One region of the Thalassotalea maritima genome, then DNA from elsewhere that is predicted to be linked to it. Evidence: predicted binding sites of a transcription regulator. Region 1 holds the regulator's gene; each other region holds the start of a gene.

What was found. Region 1 encodes LexA, which represses DNA repair genes until DNA is damaged. Its sites were predicted from a motif close to TACTGTATNNNNATACAGTA; they were not measured.
Region 2: the regulator LexA is predicted to act here: its motif matches at 1,785-1,804, upstream of ACAX20_RS12730 (YebG family protein).
Region 3: the regulator LexA is predicted to act here: its motif matches at 1,804-1,823, upstream of dinB (DNA polymerase IV).

Annotation. Positions count from the first base shown of each region.
Region 1 covers NZ_CP166919.1:296,250-299,540, forward strand. Annotated here, with positions in the region: gene coxB (cytochrome c oxidase subunit II) at 1-1,104, opposite strand, end outside; gene lexA (transcriptional repressor LexA) at 1,671-2,285, opposite strand; gene ACAX20_RS01295 (acyltransferase family protein) at 2,449-3,291, shown strand, end outside.
Region 2 covers NZ_CP166919.1:2,857,353-2,860,643, forward strand. Annotated here, with positions in the region: gene thrA (bifunctional aspartate kinase/homoserine dehydrogenase I) at 1-171, opposite strand, end outside; gene ACAX20_RS12725 (M48 family metallopeptidase) at 658-1,347, opposite strand; gene ACAX20_RS12730 (YebG family protein) at 1,344-1,697, opposite strand; gene ACAX20_RS12735 (DUF3718 domain-containing protein) at 2,148-2,477, shown strand; partial or broken gene ACAX20_RS12740 (SDR family oxidoreductase) at 2,607-3,291, opposite strand, start outside.
Region 3 covers NZ_CP166919.1:696,963-700,253, reverse strand. Annotated here, with positions in the region: gene ACAX20_RS03075 (MBL fold metallo-hydrolase) at 1-490, opposite strand, end outside; gene dinB (DNA polymerase IV) at 659-1,741, opposite strand; gene ACAX20_RS03065 (MaoC/PaaZ C-terminal domain-containing protein) at 2,177-2,977, shown strand; gene ACAX20_RS03060 (DUF4136 domain-containing protein) at 3,229-3,291, shown strand, end outside.

The DNA of each region.
Region 1 (3,291 bases):
CGTATTGACGCTGACAGCAGCAACCTCGACAGAGTCACTATTGCTCGATAATTGCTGAACATCTTTAGCCTGAATCGCATCGCCAGTGTTATTACCCCACGCATTACGCTCATAGGTAACGACAGCGGCAATTTCTTTAAGACTTAGTTGCTTACCAAAGGCTTGCATACCGGTACCGGCACGACCATTGACGACAACATCGATATGCTCATTTACTTTACCGCCATCGATAGATATGCCACTGCCGGCTAATGCCGGAAATGCTGGTGGTAACCCTTTACCATTAGGTTGATGACATGCGGCACAGTGTGCCATGTAGGTGCTTTCGCCTAGCTCCATCAGGTCTGCCATCGACATTTCTTGATTAACAGACGCCGCTTCTGCTTGCTTAGCTTGGGTTAGAGCGATTTTTTGTTCATTTATCCAGCGCTCGTAGTCCGCTTCTGAGCGAACATCTACAACAATTGGCATATAACCATGGTCTTTACCGCATAGCTCGGCACAGCGGCCGCGATAAATGCCGGGTTCATTGACTTTAGTCCATGCTTCGTTGATAAAACCAGGATTAGCGTCTTGTTTTACCGCAAAGGCAGGCACCCACCATGAGTGGATAACGTCATCTGAGGTAATAAGGAAACGTACTTTGCGATCGACAGGGATAACCAAAGGCTTGTCGACTTCGAGTAAGTAGTTCTCACCTTTCTCATCGCCTTCGCCTGCGCGGTTGTCGAATTGAGTTCGAGGAGTGGATAAAACACTGTAAAATTCAATGTCTTGATCAAAATACTTATAATGCCATTTCCACTGAGAACCGGTAACTTGAATGGTGATATCAGAGTTGCTGTTATCTTCCATATCAATTAGGGCAGTGGTTGCTGGCCATGCCATACCGATTAAGATCAAAACAGGAATGGCTGTCCAAAGAATTTCAACTTTGGTACTTTCGTGGAAATCGGCCGGCTTGACGCCTTTAGATTTGCGATGAAAAATCATCGACCAGAACATTGCACCAAATACAACCACACCAATTGCTGTGCAAATCCACAGCACCATCATATGGAGGTCATAAACGTTTTGGCTGACGTCTGTCACACCTTTAGTCATGTTCCATTGTGATTCAGCCCAAGCTGGACTAGCAAATATACCTGCCAATCCTAGCCAACCTAGGTTACCTCTCTTCACTCGACATCTCCTTCTGCTTAACAAGCCTAAGAAAATACAGAAAAAGGACAGGATACATCTTCACTCGATGTCGCAAATTTCCGTAAATTATTGTTTTTGTTATTAGACTAAATACTTCTGGAATTCAGTCTATTACGTACGACCAATCTACGTTTGGGTATAATTTGAATGGTGTAGATTTAGCGCGCTTTGTTGTTATTATTCAATGGCTCTATCTACGCGTTAAGCTAGACAATGAGTCATTTTTGTTTATTTCATGAACTAGGATTACTTAAAATTTGAACAAGATCTAGTGTTTTGATTGAAAAAAAGAAATATTTTCAAGGGGTAGGAGCTAGAGTAAATACTCTCAAAATGCTTGAGGCAAGCTTGATGAAAGAGTTGTAGGAATCGAGTTTGATGATAAAGCTAAGAAAAAGACCGAGTCTGTTTGCTTGTTTTTTGAACAGCGAGCTAACTAATCTAGCCCGCTAGTTGTCGATATTGATTTACATCCAATCAGCATTGCGAACAATACCAACAGCAATACCTTCAATATTAAACGGCGTTGATGCTAGATCGACAACAATCGGTTCAAAGGCTTCATTTTCAGCATGTAAGTACACAACATTACCTTCGCGTTTATAACGTTTAACGGTGACATCATCGTCGACGCGAGCAACCACAACCTGACCATTATGAATATCTTTAGTTTGATGCACAGCAAGTAAATCGCCATCCATAATACCGATATCTTTCATACTTTCGCCGTTAACACGCAATAAATAATCGGCTGCTGGATGAAATAAGCTGGCGTCTATTTTGTAATGATCTTCAACATGCTCTTGCGCCAAAATTGGCTCTCCAGCAGCGACACGACCAATTAGAGGTAGACCTTCTTCTTCAATATGCTCTTCGGCTAATTTTATACCGCGCGAGGTACCCGGCAGCATTTCAATAAAGCCTTTTTTCGCAAGTGCTTTTAAATGCTCTTCGGCTGCATTGGCAGATTTAAAACCAAAGAAATTGGCAATTTCTGCGCGGGTTGGAGGCATGCCGGTAGCGGCGATTTTTTCTTTGATAAGATCAAATATTTGTTGTTGTCTGGCTGTTAGGGCTCGCATGCGTAGTCGCCTGTCTATATGTACAGTAACTGTTAGTATATACAGCTAGCAGTAATAAGCAACCGCTAAGCGTTTGTTTTATTTAAATAGACTTCGTTGCCGCATTTCTCTTAGTAGGAAGGTATATAAGGATGACTTTGTCTTATTGTTTTTTTAGGATAAAATGCGCCAAAATATTTTATTCAGTTGGTATATTCTTGTGCAGTTTAGAAAAGATATCAATGGTCTAAGAGCCATTGCAGTAATAGCTGTTGTGTTGTTTCATTTTAATGCGAACTGGATGCCCGGAGGTTTTGCGGGAGTAGATGTATTTTTTGTTATCTCCGGTTTCCTAATGACGGGGATAATATTTAAAGGGATCGAGCAAGAAACTTTTTCGATATCGAAGTTTTACCTTGCAAGGGCTAATAGGATCATACCTGCATTAGCGGTTCTTTGTTTGGTCTTACTGGTGTTCGGCTTATTTTTCCTGACTCCGTTAGATTACAAAGCACTAGGAAAGCATGTACTCAGTAGTATGACCTTTTTATCCAATATCGTATATTGGACAGAATCTGGCTACTTTGACACAGCTTCACACGAAAAATGGCTTTTACATACTTGGTCTTTATCTGCTGAATGGCAATTTTACATACTCTACCCTCTAGCCCTTATTGCGATGAGAAAGCATATGTCATTGATGGCTATGAGAAAGGCCATCTTAGCAGGAACTGTAATCGGGTTTTTCTTATGTGTAATAGCAACCTACCACTGGGCTAATCCTTCATACTATCTATTGCATACTAGAGCGTGGGAGATGATGATTGGTGGTGTTGCATACCTCTACCCGTTAAAACTTGCAGAGAATAGAAAAAAAGCCTTTGAATGGCTTGGGTTAGTACTAATAATCTTATCTTATACATTCATATCAAAAGACAGTTTATGGCCAGGCTATTTAGCTTTAATCCCTGTTGTAGGGACGTTCTTGCTAATCCAAGCTCAAAGAAATGATAGTTTCGTCACAGGT
Region 2 (3,291 bases), 750 kb from region 1:
CTCTTGAGGCAGGTTTTGCGTCAGAGCGACTAATTGATTGGTAATACCTTGTGGAGCTGAAACAACGACGCATAATGGTGATTGCTTGCTTGAGTTAACAATGATCTCACCCACACTCATAAAACGCTGAGCATCGGCTAATGAAGACCCACCAAATTTAATTACTTTCATTCCCACTCCCTTTGCTTTGTTGCGTTGCATTAACAATGCAGGATTACCCTTGAAACGAAAAAGCCCGTGAACTTTGCAGGTCACGGGCTTTTACTGAACTTTATTCTATGCGTTAGCCTATGACCGCCTTCCTCATGAGGATGGTGGTAATGGTTGTAGGCATAATTTTCATCACGAATAATAAGGTAAAACGCATATCGATTTATTTTTTACATTGCTTAATTTTCACTCTGCCCTACACAGCATCTAGTGTCAAGTAGATATTTAACACAGTGTTAACATTAGTGTTTACGAGTAACAGCAAGGGTTTCGCGTCAAGCTAGGGTTTGATGGGTTCGTGGTCGTTAGCGCAGAACGAAAAGACTTGACGGTGTGGGACCATAAGAAGACAAGCCAATAATCATCGACTATTGGCTCATCAATGCAGGTGGGTGTTATGTTGATTATGCAAACAGTATCGTGTCAACGACTAAGCGATAACTGCGACTAATGTTGCCAATACAGGTGCTGCTGATGCTGTTGCAGCCAGCGTTTGGCGTTAACATGTTCAACCTCAAAGCTCGACACTAATTGCCAAAACTCATTTGAGTGGTTTAGATGTTGGATATGGCAAAGTTCATGAACAATCACGTAATCAATCACCCACATCGGCGCCATAACCAACAACCAATTTAACTTAATATGTGACTTACTATCACAACTTCCCCAACGGGACTTAAAATAGCGAACCGTTAATTGGTTGGCATACAATTGCGTTTTTTGTTGCCAGTAAAGTAATCGTTGCGACAATATTTGCTCTGCTTGTGTTTTATACCACTGGTGCAAAGCTTTCTTAACATGTTGTTGTGATCCTAGCTGTCGGCTTGTCAGCTTGACGCTTAACCTCTCAGGTAAGATTTCGACGCTATTAGCATTTGCTTTTGAGACAGTCAGTAACAAAGGCTGCCCAAGCCAATAAAATGTCTCCCCGCAACAATAACCACGTTCAGAAATATCAGGTTGGTGATATAAGGCTATTTTTTGTTGTAACCAAGTTTGCTTTTCAAGCAGTAATTTTTCAATGTAGCTTGTTTCAACAAAATCAGGCGCCAATACTCGCACTTGCCCCTGTTTTACCTGCAAGCTGATCGACTTACGTCGACCACTTCGCACCAACTGATATTCTATTGGCTTCATTTGGCCGCTTTAGTTTTCTTTGCCTTAGCTGGGCTAGTTTCTTTGCCTTCAGCCTCTTGCTCAGCGACTTTGCTACTGACAGCTTTACTCGTAGCAACTTTCTTAGTTATGGCTGGCTTAGCTTTTTTTGCTTGCAACGAAATTAACACATCGTCACGATGCTTGGCTAAGAAAACACTTAATTCTTCAACAACTTGGTCATCAAGTTTCAACGGTGACTGTTCAAGCAACTCAGACAAGCTGTCTGCCATGTCGAGCATCTTGTCATACTCATCTGCAGATTTTTTGTCCATAAATGTCTCAACCTCCACTCCATCTCGAACGACGACAAAACGACTTTCTACAGCCATAGTGCTCCCTTTTTATTCAGCATATTCATGTGTTATTCATACGAAATCTAAGATAAAACAGTCAAGCTTTACCTATTTTGTTACAAACATTGTATATTCATACAGTTATTTAGCAAGCCTTTATTATGAAAAACTGCCATGTACAAAAAAACAACAAATTTTCATCGTAAATAACCCTCCATTCATCTTACGAATACCGCCTAATCATCGTCATTTTCGCCAGGCAATGTAAAAAAATATGTCAGAAGACATAATTAAAAACCCCATGATGGCAATCTAAACCACTGATTAACATTACCTTTAATAAAAACATCAATGAGATATATAACACTCGCCATTGTTACATCCTGCGAATTTTGATTAACAACTTTTACGCAAAATTAGACCACTATATACATGACAGCAGTAACACATTTAATCATTTGAAAATAAGCATTCGGAGATACCAACATGAAAGCACTAGCAATCGCAACTTTACTAGCAAGCACTATGAGTTTAACCAATACCAGCCACGCAGCTATGGACCCTTATTTAGAAAATGCCTTAGTATCGATTTGTAAAGAAGCACAAAGCGATAACGTATTATCGATGCGTCGTACCATTAAAGGCTACCGCATGAGCGAGACTAATGTCGCACAAAACTTAGTATGCAACGGTGAGCCTGTTATCGAGTTCGCCGAAAATAATGGCGCATACAAAACCGCAAGTCATCTACAAAAGCGTGTAGCGGATAGTGAAATAATCGACTTAGCAGGTGTCTATTCAGTCACATTTGAATAAACAATGCCACCATAACAGTCGCTAGTTATCATGCGATTGTTTGCAAATCGCTAGTCCCCCCAACGTCTCGGCTTTGCTGTTCAAGTCGAGGCGTTACCATCAACAAACTCAATCACGTTATCGCTAGTACTAACTTAATTTTGCCATCAATCGCAACGGTAAAATCTTTAATATATAGCGCAATATCGCCCATGGCCATGTTGGCACAAAGGCAATACTACGCTCATGTTCTATAGCCCTGACAATAGCTCGACAGCCCTCATTAACATCAACAATAAATGGTGGGGTTTTCATGCTATCGGTAAGTTCGGTGTGAATGTAACCCGGATGAATTGTTGTTACTTTTATGGGAGTGTTAATAACATCAGTGCGGATCCCCTAGGTTAATGACGCTAATGCCGCTTTACTTGCGGCATAGACATTTAAACGTCTAGCGAAGCCTCGCTGAGCGCTAACCGATGATATGGTCACTAAATGTCCGTGATTTTGCTGACGAAAAATCGCCATCGCGGCTTCACATTGACAAAGCGCGGCAACAAAATTGGTTTGGGCAATTTGTTTGTTCTGCACATATGCCCCCGTGCCAACAGAGGCTCCTTTGCCAATGCCAGCATTAACAATAACGCGATCAATTTCACCTAACGCCTGCTGTGCTTGAGTAAACGCAGCAAAGACTTGATCGTCATCATTGACATCAAGTGGCATCACCATGACGGCTATTTTAGGGTAAATCACTCTCAGTTTCTCAGCTAACTCAGTTAATTTATCAACACGTCGGGCGCATAACACCAAGTTACGACCTAGTGCTGCATAT
Region 3 (3,291 bases), 400 kb from region 1:
AATAAACTATTGAATCACCGTCAGTATGTCCCTTCGGTAAATGCATTAACTCAATGGTTTCATCTGCAAGGTAAATCGTTACCCCTGATTCATACGTGACAACGGGTAAATCAGCCTTGCTTTGTTTATCGTTGGCAGCAACACGCTTGCGAACATTCTCATGAGCAAAAATTGGTGCATGTCGAGCAAAGTGTGCATTAGCGCCGGTATGATCACCGTGATAGTGAGTATTGACAACATACTTTAACGGCGCATCGTTGATGTCTTTCATTGCGGCTTCAATTTTGTCGGCTAAGCCGGCAAATTGATCATCGACCAGTACCAAGCCTTCATCAGTGGCTAAAACACCAATATTGCCGCCCATGCCCTCTAACATATAAACATTACCTGCTACCTGCTGAGTTTTGATTTTCACGTTTGAAAAGTCTTGAGCTGCAGCAACCTGAAAGCTCAACAGGATAGTTGTCGCCAATGTGATTAATTTCTTCATTTGAGTTCCTTAGTTTATCTAACTTAGATACCGACTGCCGCTTGGTCATTGTCGGTAAGATCTGTTGATTGCACGACACGAAATTATTATGAGTCTTAACAACTATGTGCAAACTAGAAAAAAAGATCAAAGAAATTAATGAAATAGCCGTTTATTAGGCGGTATCAATTAGAGTAACTGTAAACTTAGCTGAGGCTCTGCCTCGACAGTAATCACCTCACTTTTAAAGCCAACATGTATGCCAACTAAGCGTACACGTTTGTTATCACCACGCGCTAAGGCTTTACTCAGTTGGCTGTGAAGTAATTCAGGTTGGAATTGATCGACTGTGTTATCGACAGTAGTTTGCGTAAAATCGTCAAATTTAATTTTTACACCTTGCGATTTTATTTGTCGGTCACTTTGTTTTGCTAATCGTTCGCTAAATTTAGGTAATAGTTGCAGTAATACATCAGCACACTCTGCAAACGACTTAGCATCTTCCATAAGTGTCGTTTCAAGCGCCAATGATTTTCGCTCACGCTCAGTTTCGACAAGACTTTCGTCAATACCGTGCGCGCGACGATACAGGCTACTACCGAATTTCCCAAATTGGCGTACTAAACTTTTCACGTCTGCCGAGCGAATATCGGCACAGGTATGAAATCCTTTGCGGTTAAGCTTATCCAATGTTTTAGGTCCAACACCTGGGATTTTGCTCAGCGGTAAATCTTTAATAAATGCTTCAACCTCACTGGGTTTGATCACACACAGTCCATCCGGTTTGTTTTCATCGGATGCAATTTTCGCCAAAAATTTATTAGGCGCTACACCTGCTGACGCCGTTAACTGCAATTCATTGGCAATATCTTGACGGATTTGCTCGGCAATCAAGGTGGCACTGCCAGCAAATATACGACACTCTGTTACGTCCAAATATGCTTCATCTAACGATAGTGGCTCGATAAAGGGCGTATAGCGACGAAATATTTCGCGAATATGCTTTGACGCCTTTTGATATTCATCCATTCTCGACGGCACTAGCGTCAAGTGAGGGCACAATTGCAGTGCACGTTTAACCGACATCGCAGAGCGCACGCCATATTCACGCGCGGGATAATTGCACGTTGATACCACGCTACGCTCGCTACGACCGGCAATAGCGATAGGAATATTGCGCAGGCTCGGATCATCGCGCATCTCAACGCCAGCATAGAAACAGTCAAGATCGACGTGGATAATTTTTCTTTTGTTAAATAAATGATGCGCCATAACAAGATCCGATATCTGTACAAAATACATATTGCACAACAACGATAACCGCACAAGCAAAAGGCTGTACAAAAACACAGTACCCGTATATTACCATACCTAACCATAATGGCAATTAGACAAATACTGCTATATACAGCTTCGGGGCTTACCACAGGATCTCAGCAAAGAAAAAGCCAATTGATTGAGAGCGCACTGTAGCACCGGATAGACGCCAAAAAGAGAAACACGGTTAATTCAACATGAACTCAATTGACCAGCTCTTGTCATAGTTATAGATATAGAATTGCTTTAGATGAAAACGGAAGGTGTTAAATGTTATCAAACACAGAGTTGCTGTTGGCAATATGACTGGTCAGATTTACCCTGATAATTGCTTAACGTATAATCACTCGCTCAAAAAAGCAGGGATAGCAAACATCGATAAGGCTGTGCATGTATCACTATTTACAATTACTAACCAAAAGACCACGCAAAGTATTTTTTAACGAATTTACAGTTGAGGTCCCTGTTGCTGCGTTATCGGCGAAAAAAATCACTGCTTTTCGTAACTTTTATAAGATTGACGACACGGCGCCACTCCCCTTAAGCTTTGCCTTTATTGCCGGTTTTAAAGCGATGATGAAAGCACTCGCGCACAAGCAATTTGCATTTGCACCCCTGGGCATGATCCACCTAGCAGCTGAGTTTAAAGCGCTTGCTGATATTGATTATCAACGCCCATTTTTAGTTGAAGTTAAAGTGAAACAAAATCGTCGTCATCCAATGGGGAAGTTGGTACAGCTTGAATCACGCTTTATTCAAGATGAGCAAGTTTGCATCATCAACACCAATACGATGCTGAAAAAACTTAAAGCCTCCAACACTAAAACGCTTGCCAAAGGCCTACAATGCTTTGTTGAACCAACTAGCATGCATGTCGATGAAAAACTTGCTAGGGCCTATGCCAAAATAAGTTACGACTATAACCCGATTCATATATCCAATCACCTTGCCAAACTATTCGGTTTACCTGGGACCATTATGCACGGCATGTATTTTGCCCACTTACTGTTACATAACAATAAGATTGATAGCCAGCGAGTAAAGTTTGAGTTTAAGAAGCCTTGTCTATTGCCTACCGATATTGGCTTTGCTAACAACGATGGTCAATATCAAATATTTTCGGGATGTGATGATTTGCACTTAACTATGCGAGTATTTGACGAGATAAAATCTAAGGATATCGCAGCATAGACGATATTTAGGAATATGTACTGACACTCCTTGTTATCTATAAATCTAGCAACTTGTACATCTTAGCGCGTGCCGCAACGATTAATAACCATCGCACGGTAAAATTGATTTAGGCACGCCATTACAATGCACCTCCCCCACTATACGACTTAGCCCACTAAATTTTCTAAACGATTAAACTATCGAATATGCTCGTAATCAGCCCTATTATCTATACTCTAACTATAAGTTGATTTCATTAGAGTATGATTATGGGCAAGCTATCGAGTATCAGGGTCATTGGCTTAACTGGTTTTCTGCTCATCATGGTCGGT